Regions from separate parts of the Cupriavidus sp. 05N39 genome, predicted to be linked through region 2. Evidence: predicted binding sites of a transcription regulator. Region 2 holds the regulator's gene; each other region holds the start of a gene.
What was found. The regulator sigma-54, encoded in region 2, starts transcription at its own class of promoters, with help from an activator protein. The targets are predictions, from matches to a motif close to TGGCANGNAANCTGCTTT.
Positions count from the first base shown of each region.

Region 1: a site for sigma-54 is predicted at 1,732-1,749, ahead of AC1DN0_RS31990 (phenol hydroxylase subunit). Genes of this name have one in related genera too.
Region 3: a site for sigma-54 is predicted at 1,949-1,966, ahead of urtA (urea ABC transporter substrate-binding protein). Genes of this name have one in related genera too.
Region 4: a site for sigma-54 is predicted at 1,388-1,405, ahead of AC1DN0_RS26515 (circularly permuted type 2 ATP-grasp protein). Genes of this name have one in related genera too.

Region 1 is NZ_JBFTNE010000093.1:44,049-46,965, forward strand. It holds gene AC1DN0_RS31975 (aromatic/alkene/methane monooxygenase hydroxylase/oxygenase subunit alpha) at 1-92, opposite strand, end outside; gene AC1DN0_RS31980 (MmoB/DmpM family protein) at 134-406, opposite strand; gene AC1DN0_RS31985 (aromatic/alkene monooxygenase hydroxylase subunit beta) at 417-1,412, opposite strand; gene AC1DN0_RS31990 (phenol hydroxylase subunit) at 1,479-1,697, opposite strand; partial or broken gene AC1DN0_RS31995 (helix-turn-helix domain-containing protein) at 2,906-2,917, opposite strand, start outside.
Region 2 is NZ_JBFTNE010000041.1:60,141-66,040, forward strand. It holds gene hprK (HPr(Ser) kinase/phosphatase) at 83-1,054, opposite strand; gene ptsN (PTS IIA-like nitrogen regulatory protein PtsN) at 1,133-1,588, opposite strand; gene hpf (ribosome hibernation-promoting factor, HPF/YfiA family) at 1,970-2,320, opposite strand; gene AC1DN0_RS20470 (RNA polymerase factor sigma-54) at 2,370-3,845, opposite strand; gene AC1DN0_RS20475 (LPS export ABC transporter ATP-binding protein) at 3,993-4,637, opposite strand; gene lptA (lipopolysaccharide transport periplasmic protein LptA) at 4,674-5,318, opposite strand; gene lptC (LPS export ABC transporter periplasmic protein LptC) at 5,508-5,900, opposite strand, start outside.
Region 3 is NZ_JBFTNE010000003.1:83,087-88,986, reverse strand. It holds gene AC1DN0_RS02255 (MFS transporter) at 1-1,289, opposite strand, end outside; gene AC1DN0_RS02250 (hypothetical protein) at 1,495-1,854, shown strand; gene urtA (urea ABC transporter substrate-binding protein) at 2,021-3,286, shown strand; gene urtB (urea ABC transporter permease subunit UrtB) at 3,477-5,114, shown strand; gene urtC (urea ABC transporter permease subunit UrtC) at 5,114-5,900, shown strand, end outside.
Region 4 is NZ_JBFTNE010000062.1:65,739-69,200, reverse strand. It holds gene edd (phosphogluconate dehydratase) at 1-623, shown strand, start outside; gene AC1DN0_RS26520 (gluconokinase) at 813-1,322, shown strand; gene AC1DN0_RS26515 (circularly permuted type 2 ATP-grasp protein) at 1,619-3,091, shown strand; gene AC1DN0_RS26510 (alpha-E domain-containing protein) at 3,186-3,462, shown strand, end outside.

The DNA.
Region 1 (2,917 bases), on a different contig from region 2:
TTGTCCATCGGCTCGTAGGTGGTTTCCCAGCCGAGGTCGCGGGTCATCGTCGCGTATTTTTCCCGCAGGTTCAGCTTCTTGCGTGCGTCCATGGTGTTCTGTCTCCGTTTTTCTTTGCGGTGGGCGGGCCGTCTCAGGCGTTCCAGTGCAGGGTGAAGGCGTCGTCGTCTTCGTCGATGTTTCCCGACAGCGAAATCAGGTTCAGGTGGATCTCCTGCAGGTCCCACTCGCGGCCGAGCTTTTCCGACACCAGTTCGCGCACGATGGTCAGGTGGCCCGGCGCATCGATCTTCACCATGGCGGGAAACTGCGACACCACGGCGTGCGGGTTGGCCTCGGTGATGGCTTCGATGATGGGACGGGTGTCGTCGTTGCTTTGCAGCGCGATATAGACGTTGGCGGTCATGGCGGGCTCCTCAGGCGGCAAGGCCAAGCTTGTTCAGGCGTACGTCGAACTGCTCCAGGCACAGCGCGATCACCTGCTCGCCACCCTCGCCCAGCAAGGTGTCGGCCACCGGCACCAGCGCCTCGGCCACCTGCGTGCGCGCGGCGCGGGCCCAGCCGGACAGCAGCACGCGGTTGGCGTCGGATTCGGCAGCGGCGGTTTGCACCACCGAGTCGACCCAGCGCGCATGCTCTTCACGCCAGTCGTTCATGAACTCGGTCAGCACCGCCAGCCCCGTGCCGCAGCCGCGGACGATGGCGGCGTCGGCGTGCTGGTACACCATCGGGTAAAGCAGGCCGTCGAGCACCAGGTTCTGGGTAACGAAGGTCTCGAACCAGTCCTCGATCACGAAGCTGCGCTCGACCAGCCGGCGCATCGGCTGCCACGCGGCGCTCTCCATCCAGGCCACCTTGGCGCGCTCCAGCGCCACGCCGGTATTGCCGTCGAGCAGCATGCCGATGCGCGTCAGGTACTGGGCAATGCCGAGACGGTCCATCGCGCAGTAGGTGCAGGCCTGCGTGATGGCCGTGCCCCAGCCGTAGTCGGCGCAATAGAAGTTGTTCATGTTGGCGCCCCACTCCACATGGCGCAGCGGCAGCAGGCCGTCGGCCAGGCGGTCCTGCCATTCGGCGGGCAGCGCCTGCAGCAAGCCGCGCTTCTCCACGAAGGCGAARCTCTTCTCGGTGGCGTCCTGCTGGCGGCCGCGCGCCGTCACGTAAGCGCCGTAGAAGTACTGGCGCGGGTCCTTGAGCGCGTACCAGTCTTTCATCACGATGGCGGTGCGGCGCTTGTCGTAGATCTCGTGCTGCGGATCCCAKGTCGGGCGGTAGTGGAAATTGACCTCCGACTGCACGTCGTAGGTTGCCTCCTGGTAGCGCGAGGCGGGCTTGTCGCCGAAGCGGCGGGCCACGTGGCCGTAGGTCTGGCGCAGCGGCTGGATCTGCTGGGTCTTAATGTCGACTTGCATCGCTTTGGTCTCCTGGGTCTTGCTGTTTTTTATGTGGGGGGAACGGGTGCGCGGGGCTTGGCGTGCTCAGTCGTCCTGGCCGGCCACCGGAGTTTCCGGGGGCAGGAAGCGCACGTGGTTGACGCTGCAAAAAGCCTCGAACATCGGCTCGGGCATGATCAGCTCGACGTTGAGCTCCGGGTCGGACACGCTGAAGGCAAACTGCACGAAGCCTTCCGGCGTGCGACCGCCGACGCGGACGTAGCGGGGCGTGGCTTCAAACAAGGGGACCGACTGGTTGATCATGGCGCTGCTCCTTCGCTTGGCTTGTATGGCCTCTATTGCGAAGAGCGTGCCAGCGGATGCAAATCACGACGGCACAAGGGATCCTGGGAATCTTGCCGGACCGGCTTGCGCGTTTACCCGAAGCGATGCCCGCGCCATAGCTCTATCAATTGATGAAGATGGCGGCGACATTTGATCAATTGATCAAATGTCGCGCCGGGCGGTGGTTTGCGGGGAGTCGGCGGAATCGCGGTAAGGCTGCGGCGCTGCAACAGTGATGGGGGCGGGGGGAGGTTAGAGGTAGGAGGGGGAAGGGATTGCGGGCGCATGCGGCGCAACAACCGGATTGGTCACTTGCTTGGGGTGTGGATTGCTGACTGCATCAAATGATTAAATGGCTTTTGGGTGGTGGGTGGCGCGGTTTGTTTGAGCGGCGTTGGTTTTTGCACCCAACAGCTATACGACATCCCCCTGCGAGGGTGGTCGGTGTTTGTTTGAGCGGCGATGGTTATTGCACCCAAGTGCGTACGACATCCCCCTGCGGGGGACGCCGGTCACTCTTCTTTGCTTCGGCAAAGAAGACTAACGAGAAGAAAGCCGACCCTGCCGGGGGCAGAGCCATCAGGCTCTCGAATATCGATGATTTCGTCGTACAGCCCAGAGTGCCGGCGGGCTTCTGCCGGTACCGGCTTGACTGGCCACGATCCTGCCAGCTTCCGGGATTCGTGGTGAGGCCCCCGGTAGCAGACATCACTTGCTTCAAGCCGTCTGTCGCTCGCGTAGTGGCCGGCCACGAAGTTTCAGGCGGTCCGGTTCCGTCGTGGGCGCGGTGGCACCGGGTGATATGCCCCAGGCCTTCACCACCGCGCCCGCCCCACCACGAAACCATTGGCATGTGGTGTGTCGTGGTGGTCCGTGCCGGTAACGGCAGATGTGGGAATGGTCACCACACACGAGGTCAAGGGCATCACCACGAAACCCATGGATCATGCCATTGCGATGCCCTACAAGCTGGTAACGGCAGATGCCAGCAAAACTGCGGCCGTACGACGAAACCAGCGCCCCTCGCCCCCGCGATTGCTCTGCTCCCGGCAGGGTCGGCTTTCTTCTCGTTAGTCTTCTTTGCCGAAGCAAAGAAGAGTGACCGGCGTCCCCCGCAGGGGGATGTCGTACGCACTTGGGTGCAATAGCCATCGCCGCTCAAACAAACACCGACCAACCCAACCAAATCACCCCCCCTC
Region 2 (5,900 bases):
CGGCCTGTGCCCCAAACGCGTTGACGACGGAAGCGCGGACGAATGCAATCAATTGAAACAGCCCAGGCACGGCGCTGGCTGCCTAGAGTAGCCGGCCCTGGCCCCGCGATGCCACATCGGCTTGCATCGCGGCGCGCTGGCGGTCCATGAAATCGCGCAGCGTGTCGATGCCGCGCAGGCGCAGGATGGTGTTGCGGACGGCGGCCTCGACCAGCACGGCGAGATTTCGGCCGGCCGCCACCTGGATCTTGACCATGTGGATGGGCAGGCCGAGCACATCCAGATACTGGGAATCCAGCGGCAGGCGTTCGAATTCGCCGTCGTTGCGGCGCACCAGCTGCACCACCAGTTTCAGCTTCATCTTCCGGCGCACCGCGGTCTCGCCAAAGATCGTCTTGATGTCGAGCAGGCCCAGGCCGCGCACTTCAAGCAGGTTTTGCAGCAGGGGCGGGCAGCGGCCTTCAATGAAATCGGGTCCGAGCCGGACAAAATCCACGGCATCGTCCGCCACCAGCCCATGTCCGCGTGAAATCAGCTCCAGGCCGAGCTCACTCTTGCCCAGGCCGGATTCACCCATCACCAGCACGCCCATGCCGAGGATGTCGAGGAATACGCCGTGCATGGTCACGCGTGGCGCGGAAATGCGCGACAGGTAGAGGCGCAGGTGATCGATCACCGCCGCCGAGGACACCGGCGTAGTGAACAAGGGCGTGGAGGAACGCGTGCAGCGCAGTTCCAGGTCGGGCGGTGGCTCCATGCCGTCGGCAATCACCAGGAAGGGCGGTTCCAGCAGGATCAGCTCACCCATCTGGCGCTTGCGCATCTCGTCGTCGAGACGCTGGTAATACGTGATCTCGGGCTTGCCCAGGACCTGGATCCGGTTCGGGTGGATCAGGTTCAAGTGGCCGACGAGATCGGCCGCGGAAGTGGCTTCACGTGCGAATTCGACATCGAACGCCCGGTCGGCGCCTTCCAGGCCGGCTACCCAGGAGAGTTTGATATCGGCTGCGTTGTCGTCGAAGATCGACTGCGAGGTGACGCCAGTGAGTTCCATGCGGGTGCTTTCAGGAGCGAGCTTTCAGACAGCGGGGACAATTGCCCCGCTCGCCTGCGTAAAGATCGCCGAGGCCGGTCAGGGGTGCCATTGCGTCAGCAACTGGTGCACGTCATCGGGGGTGGGCAGGGTAGCCAGTCCTTCGCGCATCTCGCGGTCGGACAGCAGCTGGGCGATCTCCGAGAGAATCTCCAGATGTTGCTGGGTGGCCTGTTCGGGCACCAGCAGGAAGATCAGCAGCGCTACCGGCTTGCCGTCGGGAGATTCGAAGGGGATCGGCTCGGCCAGGCGCATGAAGGCGGCAAGTGGCTGCTTCAGTCCCTTGATGCGGCCATGCGGAATGGCAACCCCGGCGCCAAGACCAGTGGACCCCAGCGATTCGCGGGCGAACAGGTTGTCGGTCACGGTAGCGCGCGCCACGCCATGGTTGTTCTCGAAGAGGAGCCCGGCCTGTTCGAACACGCGCTTCTTGCTGGTGACGCTGACGTCGAGGTTGATGTTGCCGGGTGGCAGCAATTTAGCCAAACGATTCATGTGGAATGCGCAGGGTTTTCTAGTAAGCAGGCCCGGGGCCGGGAGGCATCGCGCCGGGCAAAAAAGAAGAAAAAACCAAGGTCCGAAGTTTCACCGGGTGTCCCCCTGCCGGTGTCGGGCGTCTGGCCATTATAGAGCAGGCCCGCCCCCGCCTTGTGCATTGCAATACCCGATGCGCGGAAGCGGTGCCGCGTGCACGGAAAAATCGTTGAGCTTGAGAACTATGTATTGCACAGCATACACCGGTCCATATGCGTTGCGGAATCCCCCGCGTGGTCCCGGATGAGCGCCAGGAACGAAAAAGCCGCGCTATGGGCGCGGCTTGATTCCGGTTTCAAGGGAGTGACACCGGCGGCCCGGTCTGTGGGCCACCAGGCACGGTCATTGCTGCATCTGCGATGCGGCCATCTGATACTTGACCGCTTCGCGGTCGTGGCTTTGCACGCGATCCTTATGGCGAATCACCTGCCGGTCGAGCTTGTCGACGAGCGCGTCGATAGCGGCATACAGGTCTTCATGATGCGCTTCGACAAAGATGTCCTTGCCCTTGAGATGTAGATTGATTTCCGCGTACTGCCGCCGGTCCTTTTCTTTTGTATTGTCGACAGAGAGCAGCACACTTACGCCAATGACTTGATCAAAATGCCTGACGATACGCTCCAGTTTCGTTTCCACGTACTCACGCAGCGGGGGCGTGATGTCCAAGTGGTGTCCACTGATCTTGAAGTTCATAGCGTTTCTCCTTCTGAAAGAGTTGCACCAGGCAGGCGATGCAACTCGGCTACAAAGTCTTGCGGAGAGTAACTGCCGGAATCTTGAGCGCCTCGCGGTATTTGGCAACGGTGCGTCGTGCCACTACGAAGCCTTGCTCGCCGAGCAATTCGGCAATCCGGCTGTCGGACAAGGGATTCCTGGCGTCTTCGGCTCCTATCAGTTGCTTGATCAACGCACGAATTGCCGTTGACGAGGCCGCGCCGCCGGTTTCTGTGGATACGTGACTGCCGAAGAAATACTTCAGCTCGAAAGTCCCCATCGGCGTTGCCATGTATTTATTGGTAGTCACCCGAGAGATGGTGGACTCGTGTAAACCCAGTGTATCGGCAATCTCCCGCAAAACCAAGGGGCGCATCGCAATTTCACCGTGGGTGAAGAAGTTCTTTTGACGTTCGACAATAGCTTGTGCAACGCGCAATATCGTGTCGAACCTTTGCTGGATATTCTTGATCAACCAGCGTGCCTCCTGCAGTTTTTGCTGCAGTCCCGCAGCACCCGCATCGCCTTTTGCACCGCGCAATATCTGCGCGTACATGTCGTTGATACGTAGCCGCGGCATCACATCCGGATTGAGCTGCGCGATCCAGCCGCCATTCAGTTTACGGACAAAAACATCGGGCACGACGAAGTCGGCTTCGGGGCGGCTGTACGCATGGCCCGGATAAGGCGCCAGAGAGCGGATCAGTTCATGCGCCGACTTCAATTCCGGCTCGTCCACCTGCAGCGCTTTTTTCAGGCGCGTGTAGTCGCGCACCGCGAGCAGTTCCAGGTGATTGGTGACAATGGTCAGCGCCAGGTCGCGCTGCGGGTGCTTGATGCGGCGCAATTGCAGCGCCAGGCATTCGGCCGCATTGCGTGCGCCGACACCAGGCGGATCGAAGCTCTGCAGCAGGGTAAGGACGGCGTGGATCTCGTCGACCTCGAATTCAAGTTCATCCGGCAGTTCGCTGCAGATTTCCTCGAGCGAGGCGCTCAGGTAGCCGTCGTCGTCCAGCGACTCGACCAGGAAGATGGCCAGCCCCTTGTCGCGCAACGAAATTTTCAGCGGCGCGAGCTGTTCCATCAGATGTTCGCGCAGCGTGGGTTCGGCGTCGCGCAACTGCATCGGGGTCTTTTCGTCGTCGTCGCCTTGCGGGCGGCGGGCGAAGTCGTCGAGGCTCCAGTCGTTGCCGTAGTCCTCGTTGCTGTCGGAATAGCTGTCTTCGGCCTCGGGCGCGCCGTCGGGGCGGTTCTCGCTGGTGCCCTGGCCGTCGGCGGGCGCCGGCGCGGGAGCGCTCTGCATGTTGACCGAGCCGTCGGCGGCAACGCGCAACGGGCTGTCGAGCCAGTCGTTCTCGCGTTCGAGCAAAGGGTTCTCGGTCAGCGCCTGTTCCACTTCCTGCTGCAGTTCGAGCGTGGACAGTTGCAGCAGCCGGATCGACTGCTGGAGTTGCGGCGTGAGCGCGAGATGCTGCGAGAGGCGGAGCTGTAGCGACGGTTTCATGCGACCTATTTTATGCCCAACTTCCGTGCCGGTGGAACGGAAATTGCTATCGCTGATGACGCCGTGATCGTTGCAGGGTAAAAGGCGACACCGGAGCCACCTTGGGCACAAGGTCGCCGCAGCTGCCGCTTGCTGTGGCGCGCCGCGTTACATGCGGAAATTCTCGCCCAGGTAGACCTTGCGCACCGACTCGTTGGCGATGATGTCTTCAGGCCGGCCCGAGGCCAGCACGGCGCCTTCGCTGATGATGTAGGCGATGAAGCGGGGCGCCGAGGCCAGGGCGCGGGCGATTTCCACGCGGCGGCGTTCGCCGCCTGACAGCGAAAGCGCCGGATTGTCGCGCAGGTGGGCAATCTGGAGGTCATCGAGCAGCGTGTCCAGCCGGCGCTCGAGTTCGGCCTTGCCAAGTGGCTTGCCGTCCTGGATCTGCAATTCCAGTACCGCGCGGATGTTCTCCTGCACATTCAGCTTGCGGAACACCGAAGCTTCCTGCGGCAGATAGGACAGGCCCATGCGTGCCCGTTCGTGAATGGCCAGGCCGCTGATGTGCTTGTCGTCGAGCACGATGTCGCCCTCGTCCAGCGCCACCAGTCCCACGATCATGTAGAAGGAGGTGGTCTTGCCCGCGCCGTTGGGCCCCAGGAGTCCGACCACCTCGCCGCTCTTTACGTCGAGGGACACATCCTTGACCACCGTGCGCGAGCCGTAGCGCTTTTTCAGGTGGCGCACGACCAGCGTGCTGCTGTCCTTCAGGGTGGCGGGCTGGGAGGGTGCGGTTTGGGTAACGGTCATGAAGGCTGAATCCGTGGATCGGGCGACGCGGCGGCGTCAGGGATTGACGGGGGCGGGCGCAGGCTTGAGCGGCAGCGGGGCGCCGGCGGCGCCGCTGGCGGGTTGCTCCTGGCGCGGCGACAACACGGCGCGCACGCGACCGGACGGGCTGCCCGCCGTCGCGTTCTCCGTACCGCCGCTGGCGGTGTAGAACTCGTTGCGGCTGTCGTAGGTGATCACTGCGCCGCGGATCTCGTCGACCAGCTTGGCGCCGGCCAGCCGCGCCATGCGTGCGCGGCCGATCAGCTTGGACAGCTCCTGCTTGCCGTCATACTCGATGCGGTCGCCCCAGCCGTCGATGTATTCGTCGACGTTGTCGCGCTTCTGGCGGATATAAGCCTGCTTGCCGCCCTTGGACGTAGCCACGGCGTACTGGTAGCCCTCGGGATCGGTGCGCACTTCGGCCGCGTCGGATTTCAACACCATGGTGCCCTTGGTCAGCACCACGTTGCCAGTCAGCACATAAACCTGCTTGACGTCGTCATAGCTGGCGTTGTCGGCTTCCAGTACCAGCGGTTTCTCGCGGTCGGCTTTCTCCGCGCTGGCGGGCGCGGCCAGCGTGAGGCCGAGGACGGCTGCCAGCGTCAGCAAAGCGGCCGTGCTGCGGCGGCGACAGGACGATGTCGTCAGGAGTGAATTCATGTTGGCGTGATGGCGGTTGGCGCGGACGGCTGTGGCCCGCGGGCGGCTTCGTTTCCTGGCGGCTGTTTCCGGGCAAGGCGGGCGGGGCTGCGCGGGCGGCACCCGCCTGGGTACCGTTTGCGCCCGCTCGCCTGGCCAGCACTGCTTCGCTTCATCTGGCAACAGCCTCTCGGGTCTTTGTTATCTGGGCTACTTCGCGGGACTCGCCGGCGGCCCCGTAATAATGGTGCCGCGTACGTTACCCAGCAATTGTACTTCGCGGGTGACATTGTTGAAGATCAGCCCGTTTGCCGTCATCACCGACGGGCCGCGGGTCAGCTTGACGGCTTTGTCGGTCTTCACGATGTCATCGTTGATCAGCACCTGGAAATACTCCGAGGCGGCTGTCATCTGCGGATCCTTGGCCGGGTCCGGCCCTTGGGCACGCACGATAAAGGCATTGCCGAACAGGTCGATCACCGAGCCTGCCGCGTTCATCGTGCCGCGATCGGAGTGGCCCGTGACAGGCGGGCGGTCGATTTCGTAGGCGCGCATGGCCGGACGCGTCACTTCGTAGGTCTGGTCGTCCTCGAAGTGGATCAT
Region 3 (5,900 bases), on a different contig from region 2:
CGCGCCGCCGTCATGTCATGCGTGGCCGCCGCCAGGGCCTTGGCCGAGCGCTCGGGATTCAGCCAGCACAGGCCGATCACGCCGGCCACCATCAGCAGCATGGCGTTGATCGTGAATCCCACTTCGAAGCCACCGATCATGCCGTGGCGCTGCACCAGTTGCCCCACCACGGCCGGGGCCAGGATGCCCGCCAGCGTGATCAGCGCCGTGTGGATGGACAGCACGCTCCCGCGCTGGGCCTCCGGTACGATCTGCGCCAGCATCGCCGGCGTCAGCGCGAAGCCCACGGGGGGCAGGCATGCCGCCACGGCAATCAGCAAGGTCTTCGGGACGGGGGGCAGCGTTACCGACGCGATCACCAGGTACACGCAGCCGCCCACCAGCGCGGCGATCGAGATGATCACGCCGCGCGCCAGCCGCGACGACGCGCCGCCGCGCAACATGCGTTGCGACAGCCAGCTAAGGATCAGCGTGACGGGCATGGCCGAGGCCACGATGGCCGCATACCAGCGCCCGGTGGTGACCGGGTCGAAGCCGAGGCCTTTCTCCAGGTAGGCCGGCAGCCAGGTCAGCCCCAGCGCCAGCGCCCAGTACGCGCAGAAGCCGATGGCCAGGCAGGAAAGCACGGTCGGGTCGCGGAAGATGCGGCGATAGGGCAGCCGCACGGGCATGGCCGCGGCGCCGGGGCGCCGGTCGCTCGCCTGCGCCAGCGGCCCCTCGCGTCCCACGCAGAGCCACATCGCACTCCATGCCGCGCCGATGGCGGCGAGGATCATGAAGTTGGCGCGCCATCCCCAATGCATCGTCACCAGCGGGATCAGCAAGCCCGCCAGCAGCAGGCCCGCCGTCGCGCCCTGGTTGACCACCGCCACCGGCAGATTGCGCTTGTGGTCGGGAAACCATTTGAATAACGCATGCACGGAGATCGGGAAGGCCGGGCCCTCGGCCGCGCCAAGCAGCATGCGGCACAAGAGAATGGTCATGGCCGAGGTGGCCAGCGCCAGCGGTATTTGCAGCAGGGCCCACGACAGGCCCATCGCCAGCAGCAGCCAGCGCGTGGCCACGCGATTGGACAGAAATCCCACCAGCACGGTGGACAGCGAAAACAGCCAGAAGAAGCTGCTGGCGATCAGGCCGAACTCCGCCGGCGGCAGCTTCAGGTCCGCCATCAGCGGCACGGCCACCATGCCCAGCACGATCTTGTCGAGGAAGTTGATCAGCGACAGCCAGGTCAGCATCGAGGCCATGGCCCAGGCGCTGCGTGGCTGGTATGACGGAAGTGTGGTCATCGGTTTGCCTGGAGGCGTTGCTGGTTGGGATGGGATGTTCAAAAAGCCGGCTTGATGGTTCCGTTCAATCCAGGTGCTGCGCGATCAGTGCCATAGCGGACGTGCCCGAGCGGGCCGAAGCGCTCGGGGATTTCCGGCTGTGGCAAGCATGCGCTGGACCGGTCCAGGCTTTGGCGCGAAGGAGAAGCGGTGCAGGCGGGAGGGAATGTCGCAGCCGCGGCCCGGACAGGTGTTGTCGCGCCAGGTGCCGCCCACCGTGCCGGCATTCCCGAAGACGACGAAGGTATCGATGCAGGCTTGCCTGAGCCGGATGCCCATGCACATGTCGGCCACACTCGCGCCGATGATGACGATCTGGTTCCCTGGCGCCGCTGACGCGTTCAATGGGTTGTCTCCGTCGTGCTGTTTTCTGCTTGTCTGCGCAATATGCGGCAAGGGCACGGCGCGCAAGCGAACGGCCACCATAGAGCCGATTCGGGATTCGGGCAAGTCACGCCGCAGCATGCGCGCCGGCGGATGCCCCAATCTGATTCAGCCGCTGACGCCGCACTGGCTTGGTGCGTGACGTATCCGCACTATCGTGGTGCGGCATGGCGCGTGGCCGCCGCCGGAGGCTCGCCAGGCGGTGTGTGCAACCATGTATACAAGCTTGTATGCCATGGCATGCTAGTTGCAGAAGGTGTACCCGGGGTGCGTTGTTCCTTATCCAACACGACAATCTGGGAGCTGCAATGAAAAGACGTGACATGCTGAAACTGTCGGCGGTAGCCGCCGCGGCATTCTTCGCAACGGCAGGTGTTAGCCCGCTGGCATTGGCGCAGTCCAAGGAGCCGATCAAGGTCGGTATCCTGCATTCGCTGTCCGGCACCATGGCCATTTCCGAGACGTCGCTCAAGGACGTGGCGTTGATGARGATCGACGAGATCAACAAGAGCGGTGGTGTGCTTGGCCGCAAGCTTGAGCCGGTCGTGGTCGATCCCGCTTCCAACTGGCCGCTGTTCGCCGAGAAGGCGCGCCAGCTGATCACCAAGGACAAGGTTGCCGTCACCTTCGGCTGCTGGACCTCGGTTTCGCGCAAGTCGGTGCTGCCCGTTTATGAAGAGCTGAACTCACTGCTGTTCTACCCGGTGCAGTATGAAGGCGAGGAGATGTCCAAGAACGTCTTCTATACCGGCGCCGCACCCAACCAGCAGGCCATTCCCGCCGTGGAATACCTGATGAGCAAGGAGGGCGGCGGCGCCAAGCGCTTCTTCCTGCTGGGCACCGACTACGTCTACCCGCGCACCACCAACAAGATCCTGCGGGCCTTCCTGAAGAGCAAGGGCGTGGCGGACAAGGATATCGAAGAGGTCTACACGCCGTTTGGCCACAGCGATTACCAGACCATCGTCGCCAATATCAAGAAGTTCTCGCAAGGCGGCAAGACCGCGGTGATCTCCACCATCAACGGCGACTCCAACGTGCCTTTCTACAAGGAACTGGGCAACGCCGGCCTCAAGGCCAAGGACGTGCCGGTGGTGGCGTTCTCTGTCGGCGAGGAAGAGCTGCGCGGCATCGACACCAAGCCGCTGGTGGGCCACCTGGCCGCATGGAACTACTTCATGTCGGTCAAGAACCCGGAAAACGAAGCCTTCAAGAAGCAATGGGCGGCATGGGTCAAGGCCAACAACCTGCCGGGCGGCGACAAGCGCGTGACGAACGACCCGATGGAAGCCACCTACGTGGGCATCCATATGTGGGCGCAAGCCGTGAAGAAGGCCGGCACCACCGATACCGACAAGGTGCGCGCCGCGATGTATGGCCAGACCTTCAAGGCGCCGGACGGCTTCACGTTGACCATGGGCGAGAACCATCACCTGTACAAGCCGGTGATGATCGGCGAGGTCAAGGGCGACGGCCAGTTCACGGTGGTGTGGAAGACGCCGAAGGCAGTGCGCGCGCAGCCGTGGAGCCCGTTCATCGCGGGTAACGAAGGCAAGCCGGACAAGGTGATGTAAGACCGCGGGCGGGCCTGCGTCGAGAAGACCGCGCCCGCAAGCTGTCCGGTGTTTGTTCTCCGCCTTCGGGAGAGGGGAGCAAACCGACTTTGTTTCACTGCCGCGGGCCGCTTCAGGGCCGCGGCGCAAAGCAAAACCCGTCACGCCGACCAAGGTGGTCGCGCGCTTCCTGCGCGCGATCGCAAACCTTATGCACCGACCCTTATCGTTCTCTTTCGCTTCACGGTTGCGCGCCATGCTGGCAGCGTTGCTGCTGCTCGCCGCGTGCCCGCTGTGGGCCGCGCCGCTGACGCAGGCCGACCTGAAGCCACTGGCCGAAGACGACTTCGATGCCAAGACTGCCGCCATCACCGCGCTCACCAAGGCGCCGGTGGCGGAGGCGGGCCCCATTCTCAAGGCGCTGCAAGACGATACGCTGCAATACGCGCCCGGCGTCGGCATGGTGCGCCAGGACGGCGACAAGCTGGTGGACGCCATCAGCGGCAAACCGGTCACGGTCAAGCCCGATGCGCTCGAAGCGCTGACCCTTAACAACAGCCTGCGCGCGCTGGTGGACAGTGCCGCCAGCAGCACGCTGCTGCAATCGCCCGATGCGGCGGTGCGCACGCAGGCCGTCAACACGCTGCTGGACCAGCCCGGCAGCGCCTCGCGCCCGGTGGTGGAAGCCGCGCGCAAGGCCGAGGCCGATGCCGGCCTGCGTGCCAAGCTCGATGTGATCTGGGCCAATATCGTGCTGGCCGAGGGCAATCGCGACGAACGGCTGGAAGCCATTCATATTCTCGGGCGCGACAGCAATCCGCAAAGCCGGCAGAAGCTGCAGCCACTGCTGGAGCGTGACGAAGCCGGCAAATACCGCGAGCCCGACGCCGAACTGCGAGGCGCCGCCCAGCAGGCGCTCGATGCCCTGCGCGGCGACCAGCGCCGCGCCGAACTCATCGGCAACCTCTTCGCCGGCCTGAGCCTGGGCAGCGTGCTGCTGCTGGCCGCGCTGGGCCTGGCCATTACCTATGGCCTGATCGGCGTCATCAATATGGCGCACGGAGAATTCCTGATGATCGGCGCGTACGCCACCTATATGGTGCAAGGCGTATTCCGGGCGCATTTCGCCGGTGCCTTCGACTGGTACCTGCTTTTTGCGCTGCCAGCATCGTTCCTGGCATCGGCCGTGGTTGGCTTCGTGCTGGAGCGGCTGGTGCTGCGCCATCTCTACGGCCGTCCGCTGGAAACGCTGCTGGCGACGTTTGGCGTGAGCCTGCTGCTGATGCAGGCGGTGCGCACGCTGTTCGGCGCGCAGAACGTGGAAGTGGCCAATCCCTCCTGGATGAGCGGTGGCGTTGAATGGCTGCCGGGGATGGTGTTGCCCTACAACCGCATGATCATCATCGTGTTCGCGCTGGCGGTGGTGGCGGTGGCATGGGCCGTGCTCAACCGCACCCGCCTGGGCCTGTTCGTGCGCGCCACCACGCAGAACCGCACCATGGCGGCCTGCGTGGGCGTGCGCACCTGGAAAGTGGATAGCTACGCTTTCGCGTTCGGTGCGGGCATTGCCGGGCTCGGTGGCTGCGCCTTGTCGCAGATCGGTAATGTGGGGCCCGACCTCGGGCAGGCCTACATCATCGACTCCTTCATGGTAGTGGTGCTGGGCGGCGTGGGGCAACTGGCGGGCACCATCATCGGTGCCTTCGGGCTGGGCCTTATCAACAAGTTCATCGAGCCGTTCTACGGTGCGGTGCTGGCCAAGATCTTTGTCCTGGTGCTGATCGTGCTCTTCATCCAGAAGCGCCCGCAAGGACTGTTCGCGCTCAAAGGGCGCAGCGCGGAGGCATGATGCAGACTTCAACATCGAAACAATCCGCGACCGGATTCCGGCTGGCGGTGCCGGAACGCCAGCCGCTGTTCTCGGGCCGCGGCTGGGCGGCGCTGCTGGCGATCGCGCTGGTGGCGGGCATCGGCGTGCCGGTGTGCGCGCTGCTGTTGCCCGAAGGCCATCCGATGCATCTGTCGGCCTATGCGCTGACGCTGATCGGCAAGATCATGTGCTTTGCGCTGGCCGCGATCGCGCTGGACCTGGTGTGGGGCTACTGCGGCATCCTCAGCCTGGGCCACGGGCTGTTCTTCGCGCTCGGCGGCTATGCCATGGGCATGTACCTGATGCGCGCCATCGGCCGTGAAGGTGTCTACAAAAGCGACCTGCCGGACTTCATGGTCTTCCTCGACTGGAAGGAGTTGCCGTGGTTCTGGCATGGCACCGAACATCTTGGCTACGCCATGCTGCTGGTGGTGCTGGTGCCCGGCGTGCTGGCGTGGCTGTTCGGCTTCTTCGCCTTCCGCTCGCGCATCAAGGGTGTGTACCTGTCCATCATCACGCAGGCCATGACCTATGCCGCGATGCTGCTGTTCTTCCGCAACGAGACCGGCTTCGGCGGCAACAACGGCTTCACCGATTTCAAGCGCATCGCCGGTTTTGCCGTGGCCGCGCCCGAAACCCGTACCGCGCTGTTCGTGCTGACGTTCCTTGCCTTGCTGGCCGGCTTTATCGCCTGCCGCTACATCGTCACCTCCAAGCTTGGCCGCGTGGTGACGGCGGTGCGCGATGCGGAGATGCGCGTGATGT
Region 4 (3,462 bases), on a different contig from region 2:
GCGGCCTGCGCTTGCTGCAGGGCAATCTTGGCCGCGGCATGATCAAGGTGTCGGCGGTGGCGCCGGAGCATCGGGTGGTGGAGGCGCCGGCGCGCGTCTTCGATTCCCAGGAAGGCTTGCAGGCCGCGTTCGATGCCGGCGAGCTGGCTGGCGATGTGGTCGCGGTGGTGCGCTTCCAGGGGCCGAACGCCAACGGCATGCCCGAGCTGCACCGCCTTACGCCGGTGCTGGGCGCGCTGCAGGATGCCGGCCACAAGGTGGCGCTGGTGACCGATGGGCGCATGTCGGGTGCTTCGGGTAAGGTGCCGGCTGTCATTCATGTGGGTCCGGAGGCACTTGCTGGGGGGCCCTTGTCGCGAGTGCGCGATGGCGACCGCCTCCGCGTGGATGCCGTCGCTGGCACCCTGGAATGGCTCGGTGGCGCCGACGGCGACGCCGACTTCGCGGCGCGCGCCTCGGCGGTACTGCCGGACGACGCTTTCGCCAGCTTCAGCGTCGGCCGCGGCCTGTTTGGCCTGTTCCGCCGCAATGCGCGGATAGCAGAAGAGGGCGGCAGCGCGCTGGACCTGTCCGAAGCCGACGCGCACGGCGCTGTCCAAACCGGCGCGGCCGTCGCACAATAGGCGGCGCGCCCCGATATTTGTGTCATTTGTGTCCCCGGCAGCCAACGGCTGGCGGGGACGACCCCGAGCCGGCCCATGCGGGTCCTATCATGGCTTCATGGCCGTATGCTTCCGGACACTGCCGGCGGCCGGCGCGGGGACTACCGACAAGGATGGGCAAACCATCCGAACACGATCGCTGGAGCAGACATGATCTACATCCTGATGGGCGTTTCCGGCAGCGGAAAGAGCACCGTCGGCCAGATGCTGGCCGAGACCCTGCATTGCGGCTTTCACGACGCCGATGATTTCCACAGCGCCGCCAACAAGGCGAAGATGCACAACGGCATCCCGCTGACTGATGAAGACCGCTGGCCCTGGCTGGCCGCCATGCGCGCGGCGATCGATGCGGCCCGCGCCGAAGGCCGCACCCATGTGTTCACCTGTTCCGCGTTGCGCCAGACCTATCGCGACCGGCTGACGCCGCCCGACGGCGGCGTGACCTTTGTCTATATGAAGGGCGACGCCGCGGTCATCGGCGGTCGCCTGGCCGAGCGCAGCGAGCACTTCTTCAATCCGGCGCTGCTGCAGAGCCAGTTCGAAACGCTGGAGGAGCCGCGCGACGCGCTGGTACTCGATATCCGCCAGACCCCTGAAGCCCTGGTGCAGTACATCCTGGCCGAAGTGCCGGCATGCAAGGGTACGGCCGTGGCGCGTTAGCGCGGCGCGGTTGCCCCCGCCCGGACCGTTCCCGGGCGCCGTCTTGGTGCGAATTGAGGAGGGGCTGGCAGACATCTTGCTTAATCCATGTTTGATGGCGCGAATGCCCGCCGCTTGCGGCTTTCGTGGTCATAGGTATCCTATAGGTACAGCACTTCGAAGCATGACGACGGTCCGCGGCTGCGCCGCCGGGCTGCGGGTGGTGACCTCAAGGTGCTGTGCCGGGAACAAGAAGCCAATCAAAACGGGATCGCCGGCAGTTTGGGCGGCGCCCAAATCATGGGGGAACGGCCATCATGGCGGCGCGGTTTTTCGACGAGATGCTCGATTGGCAAGATGGCGTGGCGGCAGCGATCCACGCGGGAGAGTCCCTGCCGGCAGGTGCCGTGCGGGGGCATTACAAGCAGTTCGCGGACTGGCTGGCGCGACAGTCCGAAGGCACCATGGGCAACAAGCGCGCGGAGGCGGACCTGATCTTCCGGCGTGTGGGCATCACTTTCGCCGTGTATGGCGAAAAGGACGAGTCCAACAGCGGCACCGAGCGCACCATCCCGTTCGACGTGATTCCCCGGATCTTTCCCGCCAGCGAGTGGGCCACGCTGGAGCGCGGGCTGCGCCAGCGGGTCTCCGCGCTGAATCGCTTCATTCACGATATCTATCACGGCCAGGACATCATCCGCGCCGGCGTGATTCCCCCAGACCAGATCTACAACAACGCGCAGTACCGGCCCGAGATGCTCGGCATCGACGTGCCGCGCGATATCTATGCCCACGTTGCGGGCATCGACGTGGTACGCGCGGGCGAGGGCGAGTTCTACGTGCTGGAAGACAACCTGCGCGTGCCCTCCGGCGTCTCCTACATGCTGGAGAACCGCAAGATGATGATGCGGTTGTTTCCCGACCTGTTCGCGCGCAACCGCGTGGCGCCGGTGGCCCACTATCCGGACCTGTTGCTCGACATGTTGCGCGGGGTCTCGCCGCAGAACATCGCCGATCCCACCGTGGTGGTACTGACGCCCGGCATGTACAACTCCGCCTATTTCGAGCACGCCTTCCTGGCCCAGCAGATGGGCGTGGAGCTGGTCGAGGGCAGCGACCTGTTCGTGCAGGACGATCATCTCTACATGCGTACCACGCAGGGCCCGCAGCGCATCGACGTGATCTACCGCCGGGTCGACGACGACTTCCTCGACCCGCTGGTGTTCCGGCCCGATTCCACGCTGGGCGCGGCGGGACTGCTGTCGGTCTATCGCGCCGGCAACGTCACCATCTGCAATGCCATCGGCACTGGCGTGGCCGACGACAAATCGATCTATCCCTATGTGCCGGACATGATCCGCTTCTACCTCGGCGAGGAAGCCATCCTGAACAATGTCCCGACCTATATGTGCCGCCGTCCCGACGACCTGCAGTACGTGCTCGATCACATGGACGAACTGGTGGTGAAGGAAACCCACGGCGCCGGCGGCTACGGCATGCTGGTGGGCCCGGCCGCCACCCGCGCCGAGATCGATACCTTCCGCGAGGTCGTGCGCGCGCGTCCGGAGCAGTACATCGCGCAACCCACGCTGGCGCTGTCAACCTGCCCGACCTACGTCGAGTCCGGCATCGCGCCGCGCCACATCGACCTGCGCCCATTCGTGCTGTCGGGCAAGGACGTGCGCATGGTGCCCGGCGGATTGACGCGCGTGGCGCTGCGGGAAGGCTCGCTGGTGGTCAATTCCTCGCAGGGCGGGGGCACCAAGGACACCTGGGTGCTGGAGCGCTGAAGCGCGGCGCTCGCAAGGATTGTTTGAGATTCCCGCGCCGGCCGCCTCGATGCCGGCGGCGCGCGGGCGAACAGTGCAGTACGAGGGGACTGACATGCTTAGCCGCACTGCCGACCATCTGTTCTGGATGGCGCGCTACACCGAGCGCGCGGAGAATACCGCGCGCATGCTCGACGTGAATTACCAGACGTCGCTGTTGCCGCAATCCGCCGAGGTGGCGGAGCAGGGCTGGTGGGCCATGCTCGATATCTCCGAGCTGACCACGGTGTTTGACGAGAAGTACGGCCTGCTGACGCGCGACGATGTGATCGACTTCATGGTGCGGGACATGACCAATGTCTCGTCGATCATGAGCTGCCTGCGCGCGGCGC